Regions from separate parts of the Neobacillus phoenicis genome, predicted to be linked through region 3. Evidence: riboswitches for the same ligand, from Rfam matches in the RefSeq annotation. Region 3 holds a riboswitch; each other region holds the start of a gene.
What was found. A riboswitch is a leader RNA that binds a small molecule or an ion and turns the genes downstream of it on or off. The one in region 3 is predicted to bind cyclic di-GMP.
Positions count from the first base shown of each region.

Region 1: it holds a riboswitch for cyclic di-GMP, as region 3 does, so the genes downstream of both, AA0X95_RS23340 (DUF192 domain-containing protein) here and AA0X95_RS24825 (anti-repressor SinI family protein) in region 3, are expected to answer to the same signal.
Region 2: it holds a riboswitch for cyclic di-GMP, as region 3 does, so the genes downstream of both, AA0X95_RS04480 (diguanylate cyclase domain-containing protein) here and AA0X95_RS24825 (anti-repressor SinI family protein) in region 3, are expected to answer to the same signal.
Region 4: it holds a riboswitch for cyclic di-GMP, as region 3 does, so the genes downstream of both, AA0X95_RS08295 (hypothetical protein) here and AA0X95_RS24825 (anti-repressor SinI family protein) in region 3, are expected to answer to the same signal.

Region 1 covers NZ_CP154847.1:4,551,619-4,557,335, reverse strand. Annotated here, with positions in the region: gene AA0X95_RS23370 (spore germination protein) at 1-197, opposite strand, end outside; gene AA0X95_RS23365 (spore germination protein GerPE) at 252-650, opposite strand; partial or broken gene AA0X95_RS23360 (spore gernimation protein GerPD) at 653-836, opposite strand; gene gerPC (spore germination protein GerPC) at 833-1,447, opposite strand; gene AA0X95_RS23350 (spore germination protein GerPB) at 1,500-1,739, opposite strand; gene AA0X95_RS23345 (spore germination protein) at 1,757-1,978, opposite strand; cyclic di-GMP riboswitch class I at 2,239-2,325, shown strand; gene AA0X95_RS23340 (DUF192 domain-containing protein) at 2,454-2,795, shown strand; gene AA0X95_RS23335 (Flp family type IVb pilin) at 2,812-3,000, shown strand; gene AA0X95_RS23330 (prepilin peptidase) at 3,132-3,641, shown strand; gene AA0X95_RS23325 (TadE/TadG family type IV pilus assembly protein) at 3,638-4,021, shown strand; gene AA0X95_RS23320 (pilus assembly protein TadG-related protein) at 4,031-4,948, shown strand; gene cpaB (Flp pilus assembly protein CpaB) at 4,959-5,672, shown strand; gene AA0X95_RS23310 (AAA family ATPase) at 5,689-5,717, shown strand, end outside.
Region 2 covers NZ_CP154847.1:849,877-855,593, reverse strand. Annotated here, with positions in the region: gene AA0X95_RS04505 (helix-turn-helix transcriptional regulator) at 1-189, shown strand, start outside; gene AA0X95_RS04500 (hypothetical protein) at 217-420, shown strand; gene AA0X95_RS04495 (DUF4177 domain-containing protein) at 459-647, shown strand; gene AA0X95_RS04490 (helix-turn-helix domain-containing protein) at 795-1,676, opposite strand; gene AA0X95_RS04485 (hypothetical protein) at 1,842-1,976, shown strand; gene AA0X95_RS04480 (diguanylate cyclase domain-containing protein) at 2,032-2,970, opposite strand; cyclic di-GMP riboswitch class I at 3,074-3,158, opposite strand; gene AA0X95_RS04475 (helix-turn-helix domain-containing protein) at 3,468-4,034, shown strand; gene AA0X95_RS04470 (IS256 family transposase) at 4,998-5,717, opposite strand, start outside.
Region 3 covers NZ_CP154847.1:4,850,806-4,856,522, reverse strand. Annotated here, with positions in the region: gene AA0X95_RS24840 (hypothetical protein) at 656-796, opposite strand; gene AA0X95_RS24835 (carbohydrate kinase family protein) at 1,060-2,028, shown strand; gene AA0X95_RS24830 (pseudouridine-5'-phosphate glycosidase) at 2,025-2,939, shown strand; cyclic di-GMP riboswitch class I at 3,202-3,291, shown strand; gene AA0X95_RS24825 (anti-repressor SinI family protein) at 3,322-3,453, shown strand; gene AA0X95_RS24820 (helix-turn-helix domain-containing protein) at 3,531-3,863, opposite strand; gene map (type I methionyl aminopeptidase) at 4,132-4,881, shown strand; gene AA0X95_RS24810 (DUF1128 domain-containing protein) at 4,918-5,145, opposite strand; gene AA0X95_RS24805 (YtxH domain-containing protein) at 5,374-5,717, shown strand, end outside.
Region 4 covers NZ_CP154847.1:1,610,022-1,615,738, forward strand. Annotated here, with positions in the region: gene AA0X95_RS08280 (hypothetical protein) at 306-710, opposite strand; gene AA0X95_RS08285 (MFS transporter) at 872-2,068, opposite strand; gene AA0X95_RS08290 (MarR family winged helix-turn-helix transcriptional regulator) at 2,088-2,501, opposite strand; cyclic di-GMP riboswitch class I at 2,685-2,770, shown strand; gene AA0X95_RS08295 (hypothetical protein) at 2,850-3,113, shown strand; gene metH (methionine synthase) at 3,175-5,717, opposite strand, start outside.

The sequences.
Region 1 (5,717 bases), 300 kb from region 3:
TGGTCAATAAGGTTTGTATCAAGAACATTCGTACCGCTTAATCCATTATTGGTTATAATGAATCCCCCAGTATTAAATGCTCCTGAACCTGCATTAGTTTTGGAGCCGCTTTTCGGTGAAATATATAAGGCATCCCCAAACTGCACAATTCCTCCGCCTACATTAACGATTTGTACTGGACCGATAATCGCTGGCATCAAAAACATCCTTTTCCTTGGCTGATTCCATATAATATCTAACCTATGCGGGGATCATTGTCCTTGTTCTTGATCTTCCTCTCTAGGAACAGGAAGAAGCTGTCTGAAATGCTTTACCCGGACCTCCATCGAAACATGCTGACTATTACCTACGTGTAACAGGGAGGAAGATGAAATTGCGATGATATCAATGTTATGAACCTTAATAACTGGATTTAAGTGATGCTGAGAGAATGAGAAGTACTCGTTAATTGATTCGAAAGGAATTGGTTCGGAAAAGACAGGATAGGAAATAAGATCCCCTTCATTCCCATAAAACTGTTCTGCTTCCCTTTGTACAGCGAGTGCTTTAGAAAATCCATTAATAATACAGGAATCTCCTAGCTGGAGGATAGAAGCAAACGAAACGATGTCTATATTGATTGCATCTACACATGATGTTCTTGTAAGCATGATCAAGTCACGTCCGATTGCAGCGGTACAAAAGGTCCAATGATTAAAGATTCAGGTGGGGTATCAAAAGTCGAGGCTAATTGAATCGATTCCGTATCGCCTACCAAGACTAATGATGAGCTGGCAACCCCAATAATTTTTATATTTTGGACGTTAAGCTTCTCGATTATAGACTTCAAAGTTCATTCTGCTTTCATCCCTTTCACGTGTTCTGGCAGGTTCTTGAAGAAAATAGCCACACCATTTTTTATCTCCTGCTTAATCGATTCGATAATTATGTCATCTATATTTTCATTCTCCGCTGAACGGTTATTTTGTAAATTCATTTTTAAATGTTGTTCGACTCTGTTAGGTAACTGTTTAGTAATATCCTGCTTGATAAAGGATAAGTAGGCGTCATTTGGTGGGACCTCTAATTCTCTTTGGGTGTATTCAACTATTGAAGGTAAATCTGTTTCAAGATATCGGTAAATGGCTTCTTCAATTTTCATAGATCTCTGCATTTGATCTTTTGGTGGTGGAGGAACGTTTAATGATTGATTTTGTACCGCAAAGTCTTCAATTTCAGACAAATCGGAAGGATTAAGGCCGATGTTTAAGGTTCCTTCAAGAGTTTCTACCTTCAATTGATCAAATTTATATTCAATTTTATCGACTCGAATAGGCTGCTTCTCCTTTATTTGCTTCATTTCTTCTTGCATTTTTTGAACGGTAGCCTCCAAGGTAACGATCCTCTTTTCCTGTGCTTGAATATACATTTGCAGCCATTGAAGATATTGAGAATAATCCTGATACATGATATCACCTCACAATAGATAGTCTCGAAGAACCCAAAAGAAACGGAAAGGATTATTTGTCTGTGTTTTCATGTTTTCTAACAGCTGCCTGTAATGGAACGGCTGGTGTACCTACTAAACTTCCTATAGCTTTTATTGGCTTAGGTGCTGGAGCTGTAAATCCACCGGTATTATATAGATATGCTGAAGGTTTTATCATTCCAGCACTTCCAATTTGCATAACAGATGAATTGGAAATACTTCCAATTCTTATAAAACTAATTTGAATTGACTGCTGAATATAGTAATTCATTTTAGACCACCCATTTATTATGCGTTGAGGGTAATTGGTTGATCGATTCCATCTTGGTCTGATGTATTTGTAGAACTCATGTTGTTGTTTAGACGTAAACTCTCCCCTGTATTAAAGGAACCAGCTCCAGAGAAAGTTTTGGCAGTAGAAAATGGCATAATTTTATACACATCACCAATATGGAAAACTGAACTGCTTCCAAGGGTAATAACCTGTGCAACTCCAACGATGGCTGGCATGATCAACATCCTTTTTATTGGTATCTATAAATTATATGTATGGGCGATTGTATGGTGAATGATTCGCCTAAATAAATTGGCAAGGGAGGTAAATTGAGGATTATATACGAATTTTATGTCGATTTTATAAGGGTATAAGTCGAAAATAGGTATAATTACCTAGTGTTTTCGACTAAAAATAGTATTTTAGTAGGATGCTCTCTGAGGGAAAAAAGTTCTATTATGTGATTAAGAGATCAGTCGGACAAACAAACACTGATTCTCGATAAAGGCAAAACTGATGAAAATCAGTGACGCAAAGCTAAAGGGGCTAAGGTGCTTTTGCACTACGCCAGCCAGTTACCGAAAGAACAGGGTGTTTCATATTAGTACTACTATTTACTCATAGGTTTCCTATGTCTATTTAGTCAGTCTATTTTACTAACCCCCCTTTCGGTAAAGGCGGGGTTATTTCTTTTATTCGGAGGTGAAATACGTGAAAGTCGTGAATCTGTCAAACGGAGCGGAACTGGCAAACAATCTATCAACAGCTGATACCTTTTTTAAAAGATTAAAAGGGCTGATGTTTTCGAAAAGTTTACCAGCAGGACACGGCTTGTTAATTCGACCCTGCCAATCCATTCACACATTCTTCATGAATTATTCCATCGATGTCCTTTACTTAAGTGAAGATTTTGAAATTGTAGGCCTGGACGAAACGGTAAAGCCTGCAACAGTAGGAAAGTATCACAAAAGAGCAAAGTCAGTATTAGAATTGCCAGCAGGCATGATTCAAAAAACAGAAACAAAAATTGGAAACTATTTAACTATAAATTGAAAAGGGGTTTTTACAAATGATGAAAAAAATGAAAGCTTTATTTACTGAAGAACAAGGACAAGGTATGACTGAGTATGGGTTAGTTTTAGGACTAATTGCGGTTGGCGCTGTAGCAGTACTATTAATAATGAAAGATCAAGTTGTTAAGTTATTTACGGATGCTAAGGACGCTTTAATTGAGGCTGGTGCAGGCGGAGAAGGTTGATTAATAGTTAATAATCTAGAAACTGAATTTCTAATACAGCCTTGCGTGCGAAACAAACGTGAGGCTGTTTTTCTTTAAACATAAATTAAGCGCTGTACTTTAACTTCTATAAGGAAAGGAGAGGAGTTTATGTGTGGAGTACCTATTTATTAATTATTCTCTTAATCATATGTGTAATTACCGACTTAAAGGAACGAAAAATATATAATAAGGTCTTATTTCCCTTTTTGATAATAGCATGGATTGTTCACGCCATTACCGGTGGGTGGCATGGCTTAGCAGAGGCGCTCCTTGGTACGGTAGTTGGTTTGTGGATTTTATTAATCCCTTATCTCCTTGGAGGAATGGGGGCGGGAGATGTAAAACTCCTTGCAGTAATTGGCGGTTTAAAAGGTATCAGTTTTGTATTAATGGCATCAATATACATGGCATTGGCAGGAGGGATTATGGCCATCCTATTTATTTTTTATCGTAAAGGATTTTTAAAGAAAATATTGTACCTAATGCATGGTCTGCGGCATGGGATGAGACTTTCCTTACTCGAGGAGAATGATTCGGTCAAAACCACTCTTCCTTACGGGGTAGCCATCGCTGCAGGGGCCATCTTTCAAGCTTACTTTCCTGGAGTCATTTCTTTATGAAAAAGGATGAGCGTGGCCAATCTTTGGTGGAAACAGCGCTAATTATTCCTATTTTTCTATTGATTCTGGTAGGAATCTTAGATTTCGGTAGAGTGATTTATTCCTATGCGCACTTGCAAATGGCTGCGCAGGAAACGGTTAGGCTAGGTGGTCTAGGTAAGAAGGATGCTGATATTTCAACTTTCGCCCACCAATACGTGCATTTAGGGGACCAGACAAAATTACAGGTGAATATTACTCCAGCGGATACAGTCAGGCGTTCGGGAGACTATGTAACAGTAAAGCTAACGTATCCGATGAACTTTTTGACACCTTTGATTTCTAAGTTCTTCCCCTCTAATTTTGCCATCGAAACAAGTTCAACGATTCGCGTAGAGTGAGGGATAAAAATGCGAAAATTTTTTATTAGATTCCTAAAGGATGAAAAAGGGAATGTCCTCATCCTGGGTGCAATTTCGCTAATGACAATTCTATCCATGGCAGGTCTGGCGATAGATGGAAGCCTAATGTATATGGAAAAAGCGAAGTTACAAAAGGTTGCAAATGCAGCCGTTCTTTCAGGTGCACAGGAGCTGCCGAATACGGAACAAAAGGTCACTAGTACAGTTCAATACATTTTAGACTCTCATAAATCTTCTAGTACGTTATCAAATCTAGATATTAACATGGGGAGTAAAGTTACCATACACTTAACGAAAACAGTAAACCTAACGTTTATGAAAATATTTGGTCTTGATAAAACAGACGTTACAGCCAGAGCTACGGCAGGTTTGGGAGCAATTGGAAAAGCAGTAGGTGCCGCTCCATTAGGGATCGACGAGAGTGTGATTCTGGAATATAACAAAACTTACCAATTGAAAGTTGATTCTTCAGGAGTTTCATCAGGGAATTTTGGCATCTTGGCACTTAGTGGACCAGGAGCAAAAACCTATGAACAAAATTTGCGGTACGGCTACCAAGAGGAACTAAAGATTGGCGATATTATTGATACGCAAACAGGGAATATTGCTGGTAAAACAAGAGATGTAATTCAAGAACGAGTAAATGGTTGTACACAGCCACCCGGCGATTATAGTTTACGTAGCTGTTCAAGAATAATACTTGTCCCGGTTTATAAACCTTACAACTATTCTAGTAATCAATTAAAACAGGTAAAAGTCACAGGTTTTGCCTATTTCTATATTACGGATCCAATGAGTTCGAAAGATACTTCAATAAGTGGAGTTTTCATAAAAAGGGCTGGAGCAGGGACGTTTGATGAAGGTGCGAAGGACAGAGGAGCATACAGCATACGATTAACGGAGTAGGTGAAGCAAATTGAAGCCGAAAATGGTATTAATTCTCTCACTTGTGATGGGAATGATCACAACATTTTTGTTTTTTCAAAATACGAAACAAATGGGTACACAAAAGGTTTCAACCGTTGCAACGGTTGGAGTGGTAGTGGCAAAAGAAAAAATAGATAAAAATGAAAAAATTACGGACGAAAAATTAGAAGTGGTACAAAAATCGGCAAAAGATGTACTTCCACAAACGATAAAATCTGTGTCGGAAGCAGAAGGAAAACTAGCATTAACGATGATTGAAAAAGGGGAGACCATACTATCTCACCGACTTGGATCGGAGAAAGAAGAAGGGGTTTACGTATCAAGGAAAGTCATGGAAGGATATCGAGCCGTGACAGTAGGAGTGAACATTAACCAGTCTGTTTCCAATTTAATTGAGCCTGAGGATGAGGTGGATGTGATCTTTACAAAAGTAACTAAAGATGCTACTGGTAACCCTATTACACAATCAGAATTATTGCTTGAAAAAGCAAGGGTTTTAGCTGTAGGAAGAAAAATGCAGACACCTGAACAGAAAAAGGAACCTTATACAGAATACAGTTCCGTAACATTAGAACTAAAACCTGAAGATGCACTTAAGCTTGTGAAAGCATCGGAAGAAGGAAAGATTCACTTGATTCTAAATAAGCGCCCAATTATGGATGAAGGAACAAAAGAAACAATTACAAGTCAAAACAATATGTAATGGAAGGTGACGATTCATGACAGGCCAGGATAATATGCAAACAGC
Region 2 (5,717 bases), 1.4 Mb from region 3:
CGTATTAAAGCACTGAGAAAGGAAAAAAAAGTCTCACAAGATGAACTAGCTAAAATTTGTAAGGTCACCAGGCAGACCATAAATGCGATTGAGAATAATAAATATGATCCAAGCTTAAGTCTGGCATTTTGTATTGCTGATTATCTTGGTGTCATAGTAGATCATTGTTTTATTTATAAACAGTCATAATTTTAATTAAGAGAGAGGGATGAGCATATGAGAAAAATGGATGAAATGGAAAAATATCAATCAGGAATTGCCGCACGATATGCTTTTAGTTTCTATACAATCACTTTATTGATCTGGTCATTATTTAATTATTTTAAGACAGGTAATACTGGCTGGCAATTTCCCATTCTATTGATTGGGTGTGCGATTTATTTATGGGCACAAGTCTATTTCAAACGAAAAGCCAGTTAATATTCCTTTTAAAAATGAAATGGTAAACGGAGGGTAATATGTACGATTATAAATTTGTCCGGGTAGAAATTGATCGATGGAAAGGTAAGCCAACAGAGGATTATCAAAAAATTATTTCAGAGCACGCGGAAGATGGCTGGAAATTTGTCCAAATTTTCGCTCCACCCATTTCTGGTTTTGGAGCAGCCAATTACTTTGATATTATTTTTGAATTAGAAAAACAGTAATTACAACCTCTATATGTACTACAGAATTTTATGTGGAATTTACTAACAGATGAAAACTTACTCAAGAAGTTTTCTTGGTAAGTTTTCATTCCAGATTTATTAAATAGCACCAACTCATTTCTTTACAACTATACATTTCTACTATTACTAACTTAGTTTACTGATTTTTTCTTTAACACTTCCTACAAATTCACGTCTATTCCCAATTTGAAATATTAATTTTGCGTTGGAAAAATGCTCTAATGCCTTCTCCTGTATATTTAATGCTTGATAATTTTGGCCGCTTTCATAGTGTAATTCGCCTAATAAGTATAATAATTCTTCTTTGATACATAGGGTCATTCCCTTTTTACAATACTTAATGGATTCGTTGTATTGTTCTGTTTTAAACAAAGATTTGGCCAGTCCATAATATATGCGAATTTCAACTTTGGGGTCAGAAAAATCTGGAATATATTTCAAGTGATTTAAAGCGTTCAAATAGGTTTGGATTGATTGTTCATATTGTTTAATTTCGTTGTAAATGATTGCCATGCTATTAATTATTTCAATATCCTGGGCTGAAATGGCTATCTTTTTATTTGATTTTCCAATTTCAAAAGCTGACCTTAAAATATTCAGCGAATTATCTATGTTTTGCCGAATGTAGTATTCTGTTATTCCTTTATGCCACAAAATAAATTGTAGGTTACTACCATTCTTAAACGCTCTGTTTTGTTCTTCTTGTTTGATAATTCGATCGACCTCGGAATAGTTTCTATCTCTTATTGCTTTCCGAATTTGATATTTTACTTCGTTTACATAATCAATTCTCGGAGTATACGCTAAATCATAAAAATAATTAACGTCTACGCCCAGCTTCTCTGCTATTTCGTAAAGTGTAGTAGAAAGTGGAATGACTTCTCCTTTTTCTATTCTACTAATTTGTGCCTGGGTCCCAATTCCTTCTGCTAGCTGTTTTTGTGTAATTTGGGCATATTTCCTTAAATATTTAATATTACTTCCTATTATTTGCGCCTTCTCATACATTTGACTACCCCCAAAAAATACAACTATAGTTATATTCCAAACCAAATAATGGCATAATTTATAGCGTTCCCCCGATTCAACCATACTTTTCTCCCATTATTGAAAATTTTTATAGTCTTAAAATATAGTATGATTGCCTTATCATCATATAGGGGGTAAGAAAAAATGAAACGATTAACTTTTATTTTAATAGCAACTCTACTAGTAATGCTAAATATCGACGGGAATGATTTATTCACTACCATTACAAATGATATACTAACTACTCTTCCAAATCATGATTTACCCAATCAACATTAACTGTTAAATAAGTCTTGAACTTCTAATTTGTCTAATTGGTAAATTAGAAGTTCATCTATTTCATCAAAAGAGTTTTTCTGCTCCTTTTATCTTTATACATATTTTTATCTGCCTGGGAAAATAATCCTTCCATTTGTCCTACTGAACCGGAAGCATAGCTATATCCGATCGACATTTTAATCGTAACGACTAACGAATTAGCATTATACTTTTCTATATCCTTATGAATTTCAGATACCAAATGTTGGACTAGATTTTCCGACTGATTAGTTACCATTATAATAAACTCGTCCCCACCAATTCGTGCCACCGATATCGCATCCGATGAGTATTGATTGATAAGTGCTGCAACCCCTTTGATTAATTCATCTCCAGCTTTATGTCCAAAATGATCATTCACATATTTAAGACCATCTACATCACACACAACTAATGCAACAGGGACATTTATTTTTCTATTGAGCTCTTCAAATTTCATTTCAAAATATTCCCTATTATAAATACCTGTTAAGGGATCGTGGTGGATTCGATATTCTAATTCCTGTTGGAGTTTTACTTTTTCGTCAATATTCCTCATAATTCCTTGTATGACAACTAATTGCCCATTTTCATAAATAGGTGTGGCGTATTCCTCAAACCACCTATAGTTTCCATCATTGTCTCTCCAACGCTGAATGAGGATTTCAGAATAATCCATTTCTCCGCTTACTTTATGAACTAGTGTTTCATAATCATCAGGATGGACCCTTTCAAAGGGTGCGTAAGGGTTTAAGTCAGCTTCTTCTATAACTCCTTTGCCCAAAAACGTTTCGATGGAAGGACTTATATATTTAAATTTCATCGTCAATACTTCATAGTAATAAACAACATCTTTTGAACTTTCTATTAATTGGAAGATGGTTTGATATTTTCTTTTCCACTTTAACTTTCCGTAAAGAAATCCCACCAGAAGAACAACAACTACTACTAATAAAAGGATGACCGTTACCTTCATTTCCTTTTCTCCTATCTCTCTGATAAAAGTTTCTTTAAATTCTTGATCAAAATAAAAATGGACCAACCCAACATAGATTAGTCCATTTAACTGGAACATGCATATTGGTAACTGGCTAACATGGTCTCACGACTTTAGTCCCTATAGTTTTGCGTCTTCATCTTTCAATGAATTTGCCCTTCACAGTCTATTTAATTTTAAAATTAGTAAACATCTATCTTACTAAATTATAATTGCCAAATAAAACCAGGTCAATAGACCTAATTCAATAAGCACCGGGAACGGATCCCCAAACTCGTTGGTTCCTCCAATTTGGTAGAAATCTACCCCAAAAATACCAAAATCGCTTCTTTTTTTCACTTTGAAAGCAAAATGGTCCATTGGACGACAAAAATGCGCTCTAACTGGAAATAGAGCGGTTCGATACTTCTCTCAAAACCCGATATTCTAGGAACTGCCAACAGGCATCCACTCTATCGACGAAAGGTTGTTACGGGATGAAGAATCTAAAATCAGGCTCTATGGATCGTTATGAACACTATTCACAGTTTGGGAGTGTAAAGGAATTTAATTATCATATTGAAATGTGGCTCTTAGAAACGAAACCGACTTTTTCTAAAGGAGAACTCATCGGATTGAAACGGCTGATCCGTTTTTCAGCGAAAATACCGGGCGTCTCTCATGCGAAAATTGGAGCCATCTTAAAAGCGATCCATGAGGAATACCACGATCATGGGATTTCCCGCTCTACATTTAAACGCATGATTCAAAAAGCCATTCAATTGAAATCTATTTATCGCGTATATTCAAATTTACTTAAAGAGGGGAGCAACAAAATGAAAAAAAGAGGAAAATATATAGGAAAATTACTAAAAAGGCTTCGGGAGGCAAAGGACATAACACGGCAAGACCTGGCATTTAATTGTGCGCTCGGCGTGTCATATATGAGTAAACTAGAACGAAACATTCAAGAACCAAGTCTTGGAACCATCTTCATTATCGCCTCAAAGCTAGGAATCAAAGCATCTGAATTTATCGAAGCACTTGAGGACTCGGAAGAATAAACGTTTGGTTAGTAGTAGGTAAAGCCCTGCTAGCCTTGATTTCTTGCAGTAGAAGCCTCCAAAAGATTATCGATCATTCGGGCGGCGGGCACTTTAATCCATTGGCTGTGTTATCATTCATCGTTGATTTTCGTGTAGGTAGGAGAATTCATAAGCGGAGAATTTCACGCTATTGTATATAGAGGAAGCTTGAGAGGCAGAAATAAGCGGAGAAATTCCCACTATTGTATAAAAAGTAAGCTTAAGAAGCAGAAATAAGAGGAGAAATTCCCTTTAACTGTTCTAAAATAAGACAAAATCAGTCAAGTCCAATTAATTGTGTAAAAGTGTCAACAATGGTTTCGACTAATAAAAAAATTAAGTATGGTGAATTACATTTATTTTGAGTTTACATCGAGAGGCTGGCATTATTGCCTAGAGGGGGAGGGCAAGCAAGGTGTTTTTGTTTCTCCATCAGGTAGTTCGGCTCGTAGGACCCTTCTATGCGACCGTAACCCTTCTCCATCAGGCAATTCGGGCTCATACAACCCTTCTATGCGACCGTAACCCTTCTCTATCAGGCAATTCGGGCTCATACAACCCTTCTATGCGACCGTAACCCTTCTCCATCAGGCAATTCGGGCTCATACAACCCTTCTATGCGACCGTAACCCTTCTCTATCAAGCAATTCGGGCTCTTAGAACCCTTCTATGCGACCGTAACCCTTCTCCATCAGGCAATTCGGGCTCATACAACAGTCAAGTCCATTTAATTGTGTAAAAGTGTCAACAATGATTCCGATCAATAAAAAAATTAGTAAGGTGAACTATATTATTTCGAATTTACATTGAGAGGCGGGCATGATAGCCTAGGAGGGCAAGCCAGGTGTTGTTAAACTCCTGGCTTCCTGGCGTTACATCATGCCCGCTGGAGGCTCGATGTCAATTCGAAATTAGGCTTTTCCACTCCACTTGAGTAGAGAGTTATTTTTCATTTGTTTTCTTGAGGTAAGGAACATTATTTTTGTTCCAATCTTTTTCAATATCCATTAATACGGATCCAATTATTCGGATAGCGGACAAATCATTTGTAAAAATACGTATGACTTTTTCTCTCCTCCGTACTTCTTGGTTTAAGCGCTCTAGCATATTCGTTGTGCGTAAGTGCTTATGATACTGGACCGGCTGTGAATGAAATTGGATTGCATCTTCAAAGCCATTTTCTAATGTTTCAATTACTTTTGCGAATCCCTTGGTATCTTGATACTTCTCTACAAAGCGATTTTTCAAGTCTCTTACCACACTTAAATCTGAGTTTTGAAAGAGGTCTTTTAATTCCTGACGAGCCTCAGCAGTACCTTTTTTCGGCATAGTATCCATGATATTTCTTAAAAAATGAACACTACACCTCTGCCATGAAGTTCCTAGAAATGATTCTTTAATGGAGGTAACTAAGCCACCATGAGCATCAGAAATCACCATTTTAGGGGATTGAAGACCTCTGGACTTTAGATATTCGAAGAAGGAAGTCCAGCTATCAGTGGATTCGGTGTGATTGACTTTGAGGCCAATGATCTCTCTATGACCGCTTTCACTAACTCCAACCGCAATATGAACACTTTTAGAAACTACTCTATCGTTCTCACGAACTTTAATGTACATAGCATCCACGTACACATATGGATAATAATGAACGTTAAGTGG
Region 3 (5,717 bases):
TAACGTAGAAGTGATCTACGTGCCTCAAGAGGTTGTGGAAAAGGTATACGTGCCTCCAAAGGTAGTGGAAAAGGCACACCGGTCTCGTAGCCCCCGTCTATGAGACCAAAATCCTTCTCCATGAGGCAATTCGGTCTCATAGCCCCCGTCTATAAGACCAAAATCCTTCTCCATGAGGCAATTCGGTCTCATAGCCCCCGTCTATAAGACCAAAATCCTTCTCCATGAGGCAGTACGGTCTCATAGCCCCCATCTAAGCGACCAAACCCCTTCTCCATGAGGCAGTACGGTCTCATAGCCCCCGTCTAAGCGACCAAAATCCTTCTCCATTAGGCAGTACGGTCGCATAGAACCCGTGTATGCGACCAAACCCCCTCTCCATCAGGTAGTTCGGTCTCATACCCCGGTCTAAGCGACCAAAGCCCTTCTCCAACAGGCAGAACGGTCTCATAGCCCCCGTCTAAGCGAACTAAATTATTTCCACAAGGCAATTAAGGCACGTAGTATAGGCAAACCGGTCCGAAGAAGAGGTCTAAGAGCCCCAAAAGCATGTGGAAAAGGCAAATCGGTCACGCAGGGTCGTTCTCGCTTGATACAAATTAATAAAGCTAACAAAAAAAGCTGGTGAAAGTGGGCGCATACACTTTCACCAGCTTTATTTTATTTCTCCCCCTGAAGTCTCACCAGTCGAGGCGTCTTCCTGTTTGGCCGGTTTGCACATACGGTCGAGTAGAAAACCAGCAAACACCATAAACGCAATCGGAATCGAGTAATTTAAAACATGAATCACAGTCATAGCATTAAACACCGACCTTTATTTTGAATATTAATAATATTTAGTATATTTATATGTTGTTTATATTATATGTTATCTGTCACATTTTAGACAAATTTTATTAACATAAATCCTTGTTGCTAAGCAGTGTATTCAAATAGCAAAATGTTTTTCTATTTTTATAACAGGATTTTCAAGATACGTATCGTAATAGTTATATGAGTAGGGAATATTTTGAAATTTTGACTTGCTTAACAAAGGATCTTAAGGAGTGGATGCTAACAATGAACAAAGAGGAAGCAATCATTTTTGATATTCTCTGTATTGGTGGAGCGAATGTAGACCGTAAAATTCAGGCGATTAAACAGTTGAAGTATGGAACATCAAACCCAGCCATAAGCTCCATGTCACGGGGAGGAGTCGCAAGAAATATTGCAGAAAACTCAGGCCGAATAGGTCTAAAAGCATCTCTGTTTGCATATGTTGGCTCAGATCCTGAAGGGGAATGGCTCCTAGAAAACACTAAACATTTTGTAGAAGTATGCCCTACACAAATCATACAAGGAAAATCTACTGGCACTTATACTGCCGTACTTGATCCATTAGGTGAAATGGAAATCGCACTAGCCGATATGGCTATTTATGATGAAGTGAAAGATACCATTTTTGAAGAGATATGGATGCATATAGAACAGTCAAAAATGATTTTATTAGATACAAACTTTCCAAAAAACATCATTCAACAAGTAATTACTGACTGTAAAAACTTCAACAAACCTATTTGTATTGCTACAGTTTCCGCTCCTAAAACAGAAAAGCTCCCAGCATCCCTTGAAGGTGTAACCTGGCTTGTAGCCAACCATAAAGAAGCAGAGGCGTTATCCAACCTAGAAATAAGATCAGAAGGAGACTTCTACCAAGCAGCTGAAGTCATTATGAAAAAAGGTGTGGAGAAAGTAGTTATTACCCGAGGTGAGAAGGGATTAATTTATTATACAAAGGATGGCGAAGCGGGAGCGTTAATACCTCCAACTGTTCCTATTGTGGATGTAACTGGGGCAGGCGATTCTCTCATTGCCGGAATTATATTTGGATATCTTAAGGGTTTGAGTACCGAAGATTCTTGTAAAATTGGTCTTTCATGCTCATTGATAACCATTCATTCAAATGAAACGGTAAATCCCGAATTAAACCAGCAATCCTTACTTGAAACCTACCAGAAATACTTTAGTAAAGGGGTCACCAAACGATGAACCAAGCATACCTGTCCTTTTCAGAGGAAGTACTTGAAGCAAAAAGAGAAGGGAAGCCAATTGTTGCACTTGAATCGACGATTATTTCACATGGAATGCCGTACCCTCAGAATATAGAGACTGCAAGAGAAGTAGAAGAAATTATCAGGCAGAATGGCGCTGTACCAGCAACTATTGCCATCATTAATGGGAAAATCAAAATCGGTTTATCTGATGAGGAATTAGAATTCTTAGGCACTAGTAAGGAGATCATGAAAGCTAGCAGGCGGGATCTTCCCTACATAATCGCAACACAAAAACACGGGGCCACAACGGTTGCAGCGACCATGATTTGTGCACAAATGGGTGGAATTAACGTGTTTGTGACAGGTGGTATTGGCGGTGTTCACCGCGGCGCAGAAGTAACAATGGATATTTCCGCCGACTTGCAGGAATTAGCAAAAACAAATGTAGCAGTCGTTTGTGCTGGAGCAAAATCAATTCTTGATTTAGGCTTAACATTGGAGTATTTAGAAACCAACGGAGTGCCCGTCGTTGGTTATCAAACAGAGATTCTGCCAGCTTTTTATACGAGAACAAGCCCTTATAAAGTAAATTTCCGAGTGGATTCACCAGAGGAAGCCTCAGCATTAATGAAGACTAAATGGGATTTAGGTTTAGAAGGTGGAATCGTCATTGCCAACCCCATTCCAGAACCCTATGCAATGGATGAAGCTTTAATTAATAATGTTATAGAGATTGCTTTAAACGAGGCAAAAAGTAAAGGGATTCATGGTAAAGAGGTCACACCTTTCCTCTTAAGCAGGGTAAAAGAGCTAACAGCAGGGTCAAGTTTAGAAGCAAATATTGCACTGGTAAAACATAATGCCAAAATAGGTGCTCGTATTGCAGCAGTAAAAGGCGGCAAATAATATACTATTTTAAAGGGAGGATTTGACCTAATATCCTTCTTTTTTTAATTTCTTTTACTGAAAGTGGAGGGAAAAGGGAGTTTTTGTAGAAAAATAGGATAATTTGTGTATAAAAGTAGTTTGAAAATTATAAAAAAAAGACAAAAAACAACAACCTAATATAAAAGGACTAGATATAATGAACATATCATTTAGTATTAAGTATTTATACCTAGATAAATAATATAAAAATGGAAGAATGCAATACTTAAGTTGTAGAATAAACAGAAAAAGGCAAACCTGTTGAAAAGTAGGGACGCAAAGCCGAGGATCTAAGGCAGGCCTTTCTTGCTATGATGGCCGGGTTACCTGGAATACTATGTGTATTTTAGGGGGAGAAAAAATGATTATTGCAGAGAGAGACGTGGATGTAATTGATCAGGAATGGATGGCGCTAATTTTAGAAGCAAAAGAACTTGGCTTATCTATTACAGATGTTCGTGATTTCCTCCACCAAGAAGTTCAAAAGAACTAACTTGTTACATATTTAAAAAAGCATTCTACTAAAAGAGGTTTCTTTTGTAGAATGCTTTTCTTCTTTATAGAATAAAATTAATCATTACTATTATTTTGATTTATTCTCCACTTATTAAATTCTAGAAAGTCACGAAATTGCTCTTTTGAAACCCCAGAACCCATAGCTTCTTTAACTAAGTTCATCCATTCACTGTCTAAATCATCCTTGTTAATTTGTTCATGAATTAAATGTTCGACGGGTAGATTTAAAACGGCAGCAATTTTTTCGAGAAATTGTATAGATGGATTTTTTTGCAGGTTTCTCTCCAGAGAGCTTAAATAAGACTTAGCGACCCCAGCTTGCTCTGCAAGTTCTGAAAGAGACATCTTCTTTTCTAAGCGAAATTTTTTTACGCGATCACCAATCATTCCATTCACACACCTATTAAACATATTTATACGTTAATTCTATCAAAAAGAATGAAAAAGTACCATATTAAGAACGAAGGAATATGACAAAATAGTGAATATTATAAAATGGTCATCTTGAAAAACCCACGGGTAAGAAGTTCTTTTGAAAAAATGACGGATTCGAGTTAATATTAATAGTGTTTCCAAATGAGAATGTATCTTAAACTTCTTTTACTTACTGTAAAGCTTACTATACATAAAAATAATCAAAAAGGCAGGGAAAAGAATGATTGTCCTGAAATCACCACGTGAAATTAAAGCGATGAAAAAGGCTGGAGAAATCCTTGCGGCCTGTCATAAGGAAATTGCTAAATTAATTAAGCCAGGAGTAACTACTTGGGAAATTGACCAGTTTGTCAATAAATTCTTAACCGAACACAAGGCAACCCCAGAGCAAAAAGGATACAAAGGCTATGAATATGCAACATGTGCAAGTATCAATGATGAAATATGCCATGGCTTTCCAAGAAAAGAGCCATTAAAAGAAGGAGATATTGTTACCATCGATATGGTCGTAAATTATAATGGTGCCTTAGCGGACTCTGCGTGGTCTTATGCAGTAGGAAATGTCTCTAAGGAAACAGAGCATTTATTAAAAGTGACAAAGGAAGCACTATATAAAGGAATTGAGCAGGCCGTTGTCGGCAATCGAATCGGTGATATTGGGCATGCGATTCAAACCTATGTGGAAAGTGAAGGATTATCGGTTGTTAGGGACTTTATTGGACATGGCATTGGGGCTGTGATTCATGAGAAACCGGATGTTCCTCATTACGGGCTGCCAGGAAAAGGGGCCAGGATTAAAGAAGGAATGGTCTTTACGATTGAGCCAATGGTGAATATCGGTCAATATCAAACGAAGATGGATACGAATGGCTGGACCGCAAGAACTGTAGACGGAAAATATTCAGCACAATATGAGCATACACTTGCCGTTACTAAGGATGGCCCTATTATCTTAACAGAGCAAAAATAAAATGAGGTTGACTCCTTGGAGTCAACCTCATTTTATTTATTTGTTTTTTCTCAGACTACCTAATTCTTCAACTAATGCCTGCATTTCATTAGGACTGAAAGAGTTCTTTTTTAGAACCATTTCATAAATTTCTTTTAATTCTTCGTACATTTCTTCATCAAAGTGAGAAGGTTTAATAGCCCCAAGGTTCAATACCTTTAATTTTTCTTTTATTTGTTCAATCATATATTCCACATTTTCGATCGATTTTTCTGATAGATTCATTTCGGTCACCCTTTCCGAATTCATATATCTCATCTTTTCATGTTAAAAATGATCTGTCAATATAATCTTCTCTTAAATTCATACGATTAATCTCGTTAAAGAATGGGTATAAAATAGAACGCGGACTTGCATAGGTAACGGAGATAACGCAAAATAAATGTAGGGAATCTTTGGCATTGTTTTTTAAAAAAGATGAATGATAATTACTAGGATTAAGGAGAGTTTAAGATGACAAAGAAGAATCAATTTTGGAGGGGCATGCTGATTGGTGCAATCGCTGGTGGAGCCATCAGCTTACTAGATAAACCAACCCGTCAGGCGATGAAAGAAAATGTCTTAAAGACGTCTAGAAAGGTATCCTACATTGCGAGAAACCCAGGAGAAATTGCCGATAAGGTGAAGGGGACGGCTTCTAAGCTTAAGGAAACCTTTGAGCAAGTGAGTGAGGATATTGCCTATATTACGGACAAAGTGGACGAGTTACGTGAACTAACACCTCAGGTGACGGATATCATTAAAGAAACGAAAGAGACATTCGCTAAGAGCGAGGAAGATGACTTATTAGAGGATGT
Region 4 (5,717 bases), 2.1 Mb from region 3:
CCATCTTTTCCGTCCTGGGATTGATGGTTCTTGTGTTTAAATTGGTATAAATGATCTTTTTTCGTTTTTGTTGCTCTTGTTCTCATATCGGTAAAAACAAATGGGCTTCGCTTTGCTTCCGGATTCATTTTTCCCTCGCGTGACAGTTTTTCACGTTGCTTTTTGGCTCTTGATTTCGCCATTCTCTTCACTCCTTACACCATGTTTATACTAGTATATACCAATTATTTAAAGTGTAAATAAAAAAGCAAAATGACATTTCCAAAATAGTCATTTTGCCCTTTTTAGGTATATGTAGGGGAAATCTACCTGCAATACCATCTTTTCCAAATTTCTGCAGAGTCTATACAACCGTCGTCATTGCCCCAGCTTCCCTTACTTTCTCTACATTCATCATCATGGCCACCACCGCCATCATGATCGCCATCACCGTTCCACCATTTGCAAAAATCATCCCACCAATCATCATCGTCATGGTGGTCATCATCATATCGATCGTGATAGCCATCATTATTCCAGCTATAAACATGATAATCACCAGCTTTATAATCCTTATTGAAAAAGGAGAAAATATTCGCCAGTGAAAAGGTTTGTAAAAATCCGTACTGGGAAATTGATTTAGTTGTATTATCAGAGGCATAGGCAGAAGTAGGAAGCATGATTGCACATACTAGTAGCAGGATAAAGACTAAACCCTTTATTGTTTTCAAAATTAGAATACACCTCCTTTTTTGTGAATTCCTTATTTAATACGAAAATGTTCCTTATAAAGAATTTTATTATATTTTACTATTTTTGTAAATGAGTTTAACGAAGGGTTGTATAATAAAAAATCCCCCTATAAATGTAAGTAGGGGGCAAAACGAACAAATTAATTCTCTTGTTTTTTCAATTTTGGTACAGACGCTTGTTTCTTGGTATGCAGAAAGTAATAAAGTACTGCACCGATTAAAATATAGAAGGAACACATGAAATATAACGAGCTATAATCTATTTTAGCAGCAAGTAAACCTACAACGAAGGAGCCTAGAGCAATACCTGTATCATAGATAGATAAGAAGGTCGCTGTAGCTAAACCTCTTTTTCGAGGTTCCGCATCTTGGATAGCGATGGTTTGGAAGGTAGGAAAAAGTGTTCCCCATCCTAATCCAATCATACCTGCTGAAATGAGGAATGTGACTGCACCACTGCTTTGGCTTAAGACAAACATCCCAATTGAGAAAAGCAAAATAGAAGGATAAGATATAACGTTTGGTCCATAAAGATCGAGCCATTTTCCAGTGAATGGTCTAGATAGTAAAAGAACCATTGCATAGACCACAAAGAAGAGACTAGACACACTAGCCAAATGAATTTCATTTGCATAAATTGAAACAAATGAAAGAAGGGCAGAATAGACAATCGCTAGGAAGCTTCCAACAATCGAAATAGGAATGGCAGATGTCTCAAAAAGATTTTTAAAAGAAAAAGCAGAAGCTGCTTTTGGCTGATCAAGCTGCTCTGAATGATTCAATTTAACAATTAGTCCTGTAATAAGAGAACCGAAAGCAACAATAACGCTGAGAATAAATAGGGTGTTTGGTCCCCATTGTTGAATAGCCATTAATCCTACAAATGGTCCTAAAACCATGGCCATATTCGTTGACATGACGAAATATCCCATACCTTCTCCCCTGCGTGAAGCTGGAATAATATTAGCTACAATGGTTCCGACTGCTGTTGTTGCCATACCGAAACCAACACCATGAAGCAGACGAATAACTAGAAAACCGCCGACTGTTTTAGGGATAAAGTAAAGAAGAGAGGCGGCAGAGAAAATAATGAGCGCCGATAAGAGCACTTTCTTATTACTCGCGCGTTCGAGCCACTGTCCAGCAAGCGGACGTGAGATGATGGCGGATAGTAAAAATACGGTCGTCATTAATCCCGCGACAGATGCACTGCTATGTAATTCATCCAAGGCATAGGTGGGAAGCGTGACGAGCAGGATATAAAAAGTTAAGAAAAGAAAAAAATTACTTAAAGATACACTAATAAAATCCTTCGTCCATAGTTTGGGTTTGTTCATAGATGTGATGCACACTCCTTTATAAAAGATGCTTTAACCAGCTAGATTGCAGTGACAGTAATTCCTCTTGAGATGTTTGTGGAAAATGCTTCAGTAATGTTTGGTTGACCTCGTTCACAACACTTTCCCATTCGGGATATAATTTCAATGCCTCTTCTGTTAATTCGATATACTTTGACCGTTTGTCCTGACCTTGAACTTGCTTCACATATCCTTGTTTGACGAGACGCTGTATGGTTCTAGTCATTGGAGGTGCTTCAACAAATAGATAATCACAAAGTTCTCGTTGGGTTAACGATCCTTTGGTTTTTAAAACAAAAATAACGGCCCATTGCGAACCGTACAAGCCCATTGGCGATAAAGCTTCATTGAGTTTATTGGTGAGATGGCGTGAAAGCTGGTGAAGAGTATGGAATAATTCGTGGGTTATCATAAATGCACTCCGATACTTCAAATAATTAGTTACCTAGGTAACTATAGTGTATTTATTATTAAATGTCAAGAAATGTACACAGGGGCATAAATACTCATAATTTGTTAAAAAAATCAATTTTTTTGTAAAAAATTGACGAAAAACGTTGAATTGTTCCTAGTTAGATTTTACTATTAAGGTATAAAGTGAAAAAGGCAAACTTTTTGAAAAAAAAAGGACGCAAAGCCACGAGTCTAAGGTCATATGACTATGATAGTCGGGTTGCCAAAAAGAACAGAATCTAATGTTTAAATAAAACTTCTACGGCATTACGGTTTGTTAGTCCACCTCTTTTTGGAGGCTTTTTATTTGTTGGAAAATAAACATAAAGGGATGGGTGGGAAATTGAAGATGTTTTTTGGTTCTATTGAATATTTTGAGAAGGAAATCACGAGGTTTGCAAAAAAGGAACGCTCTGTTCATTTGTCACGTGAACAAGTGATGGAAATTTACTCTGAAATGAAAGACGAATTAATGAATGATTTTATTTGTGATGAGCGTATTAAAAAAGAGTGCATACATAATCTAAATCTTGCAAGTCAAAGATTCCTACATAAATATCAGGCTGTGTAATGATGAACCATATGTTAAAAAGAGTGACTATAAAATAGTCACTCTTTTTACATGGAGATGCTTATCTTAACACATTAAAATATCTTGCTTCTGGATGGGCAAAAACCATTGCAGAAACAGAAGCTTCCGGTTCCATCATGCAACCATCTGTTAATTGAATTCCAATTTCTTCAGGCTGAATTAATTTAAATAACTTTTTCTGATCCTCTAAATCAGGACAGGCTGGATAACCGAAGGAGAATCGTTGTCCTTGGTATTTAGCAGCAAAGCGGTCCTGCATGGAAAAATCAAGAGGATCCGGGAAGCCCCAGCGGTCACGCATTTGACGGTGGATTAATTCAGCAAAGCCTTCTGCAGTCTCGAGTGCTAATGATTGGAGAGCATGGCTCTCAAGGAAACGACCGTCCGCCTTGAATTCATCCGCTTTTTCTCGAATCCCTCTACCTGCCGTTACGGTAAAGAAGCCAACATAATCCATCACACCACTGTCAACAGATTTTAAGAAATCCGCTAAACAAAGATGTGGTGCGGAATCCTGACGTGGGAAATCAAATGTTTCAATAATTTGATCATGATTTTCAGGATTATAAATATAGATCTTGTTTCCATCCGCCTGTGCCGGGAAAAACTGATATACGGCATTCGGTGTAATCCAATTTTCACGGGTTGCATCTGAAAGCAGTTGGTCCACAACCTCCTTAACTTTTACAGCCTTTTCATCTTTTTCAGCAAGCAGGTTCGCGATTTTCCCCTTTACACCAAGATGATGCCCAATAAGCATTTGCATATTGATGTATGGCTCAATATGGGAAAGCGAATAAGTTTTTAAAACATGCCTTTTTGTATCCAGTGGCGTAAAGACTGGTGCCTCTGTGGATATAGCCGGCTTCACTTTCACTGCAACAGATCCTGTAGAGCGGACAGGTAACTCTCTTGGTACCTCTAATGCAGCCAGCTTTTCCGCCTTCTCATCCAACAGCTTTTGGTGTTCCTCTGGGTTTTGCAGTTGGTTTGCCAGTGATAATCCATTCATCGCATCCTTCGCATACAAAACAAGTCCATCATATTCCTTAGCAATCTTCGTATCGGTAAACTTACGAGATAGAGCAGCACCGCCGACTAAGATAGGGAGTGAAATGCCAGCATCTTTCATATCCTGTGCCGTTAACACCATTTGCTGTGCAGATTTAACCAGTAAACCGGATAATCCAACCATATCTGGTTTTTCCCTAAGAATAGCTTGAACTAAATCGGTTGGATTCACTTTAATCCCGAGGTCTATCACATCATAACCATTATTGCTCAGTATAATGTCTACAAGGTTTTTACCAATATCATGGACATCACCTTTTACAGTCGCTAAAATAACTTTGCCTTTTGTCGCAGATACATCTCCTTTTTCCATATGCGGCTCTAAATGCGATACCGCGGCCTTCATCACTTCTGCACTCTGTAAAACCTCAGCAACAATTAATTGGTTATCATTAAAAAGTCGCCCAACTTCTTTCATGCCATCCATTAACGGTCCATTAATGATATCAAGCGGGGCAGGATAGCTTTCCAGCGCCAAATCCAAATCTGGTAATAATCCTTCTTTCGTGCCCTCCACAACATAATAAGCGAGACGCTCTTCTAAAGTCATGTTTGGAACCGTGCTCTTCGCCTCTTTCTTTTTACCACGGTAAAACTCCGTAAAAACAGCTAAAGTCTCATCAGTTGTTTTAAATAACAAATCCTCCGCTAATGTAACTTCTTCCTTAGAAATGGAGGCAAAGCGCTCCAACTTTTCCGTATTCACAATGGCGTAATCCAAACCAGCCTGTGTACAGTGGTAAAGGAATACCGAATTCAAAATTTCTCTGCCAACAGGTGGCAATCCAAACGACACATTACTAATCCCAAGAATCGTTTGTACTCCTGGAAGCTGCTCCTTGATTAACCTAATACCTTCCACAGTAGCTTTAGCCGAACCAATATATTGCTCATCACCAGTACCTACAGGAAAAACTAATGGGTCAAATATCAAATCCTGTGGTTTGAGTCCATATTTGTTTACCAACAAATCATGAGATTGTTTAGCAATCTCAAGCTTGCGCTCGGCAGTAACTCCCATACCTTCCTCATCGATGGTACCGACAACAACAGCTGCACCGTAACGATGAATCAAAGGAATAATCGCTTCAAAGCGTTCCTCGCCATCCTCAAGATTTATTGAATTAATAATCGCTTTTCCTTGAGAATATTTGAGTGCTTTTTCAATAACCTTCTCATCGGTTGAGTCAATTACAAGAGGTACCTTAACTTTTTTTACGACCTCTTTAATGAAATTTTCCATGTCCACGATTTCATCGCGGTCAGGGTCAGCAAGGCAGATATCAATGACATGAGCGCCGCCTTTCACCTGTGCCCGTGCAACTTCTGATGCCTCTTCAAATTTCCCTTCAGTGATTAACCGTTTGAATTTACGAGAGCCAATGACATTCGTACGCTCTCCCACCATGATTGGACGTAGTGTAGGGTCATCGTAAACAAATGGTTCAATACCTGATACCATGTGAACAGAAGATGGCTCATATCCCCGCGGCTGATAATTTTTCATTGCTT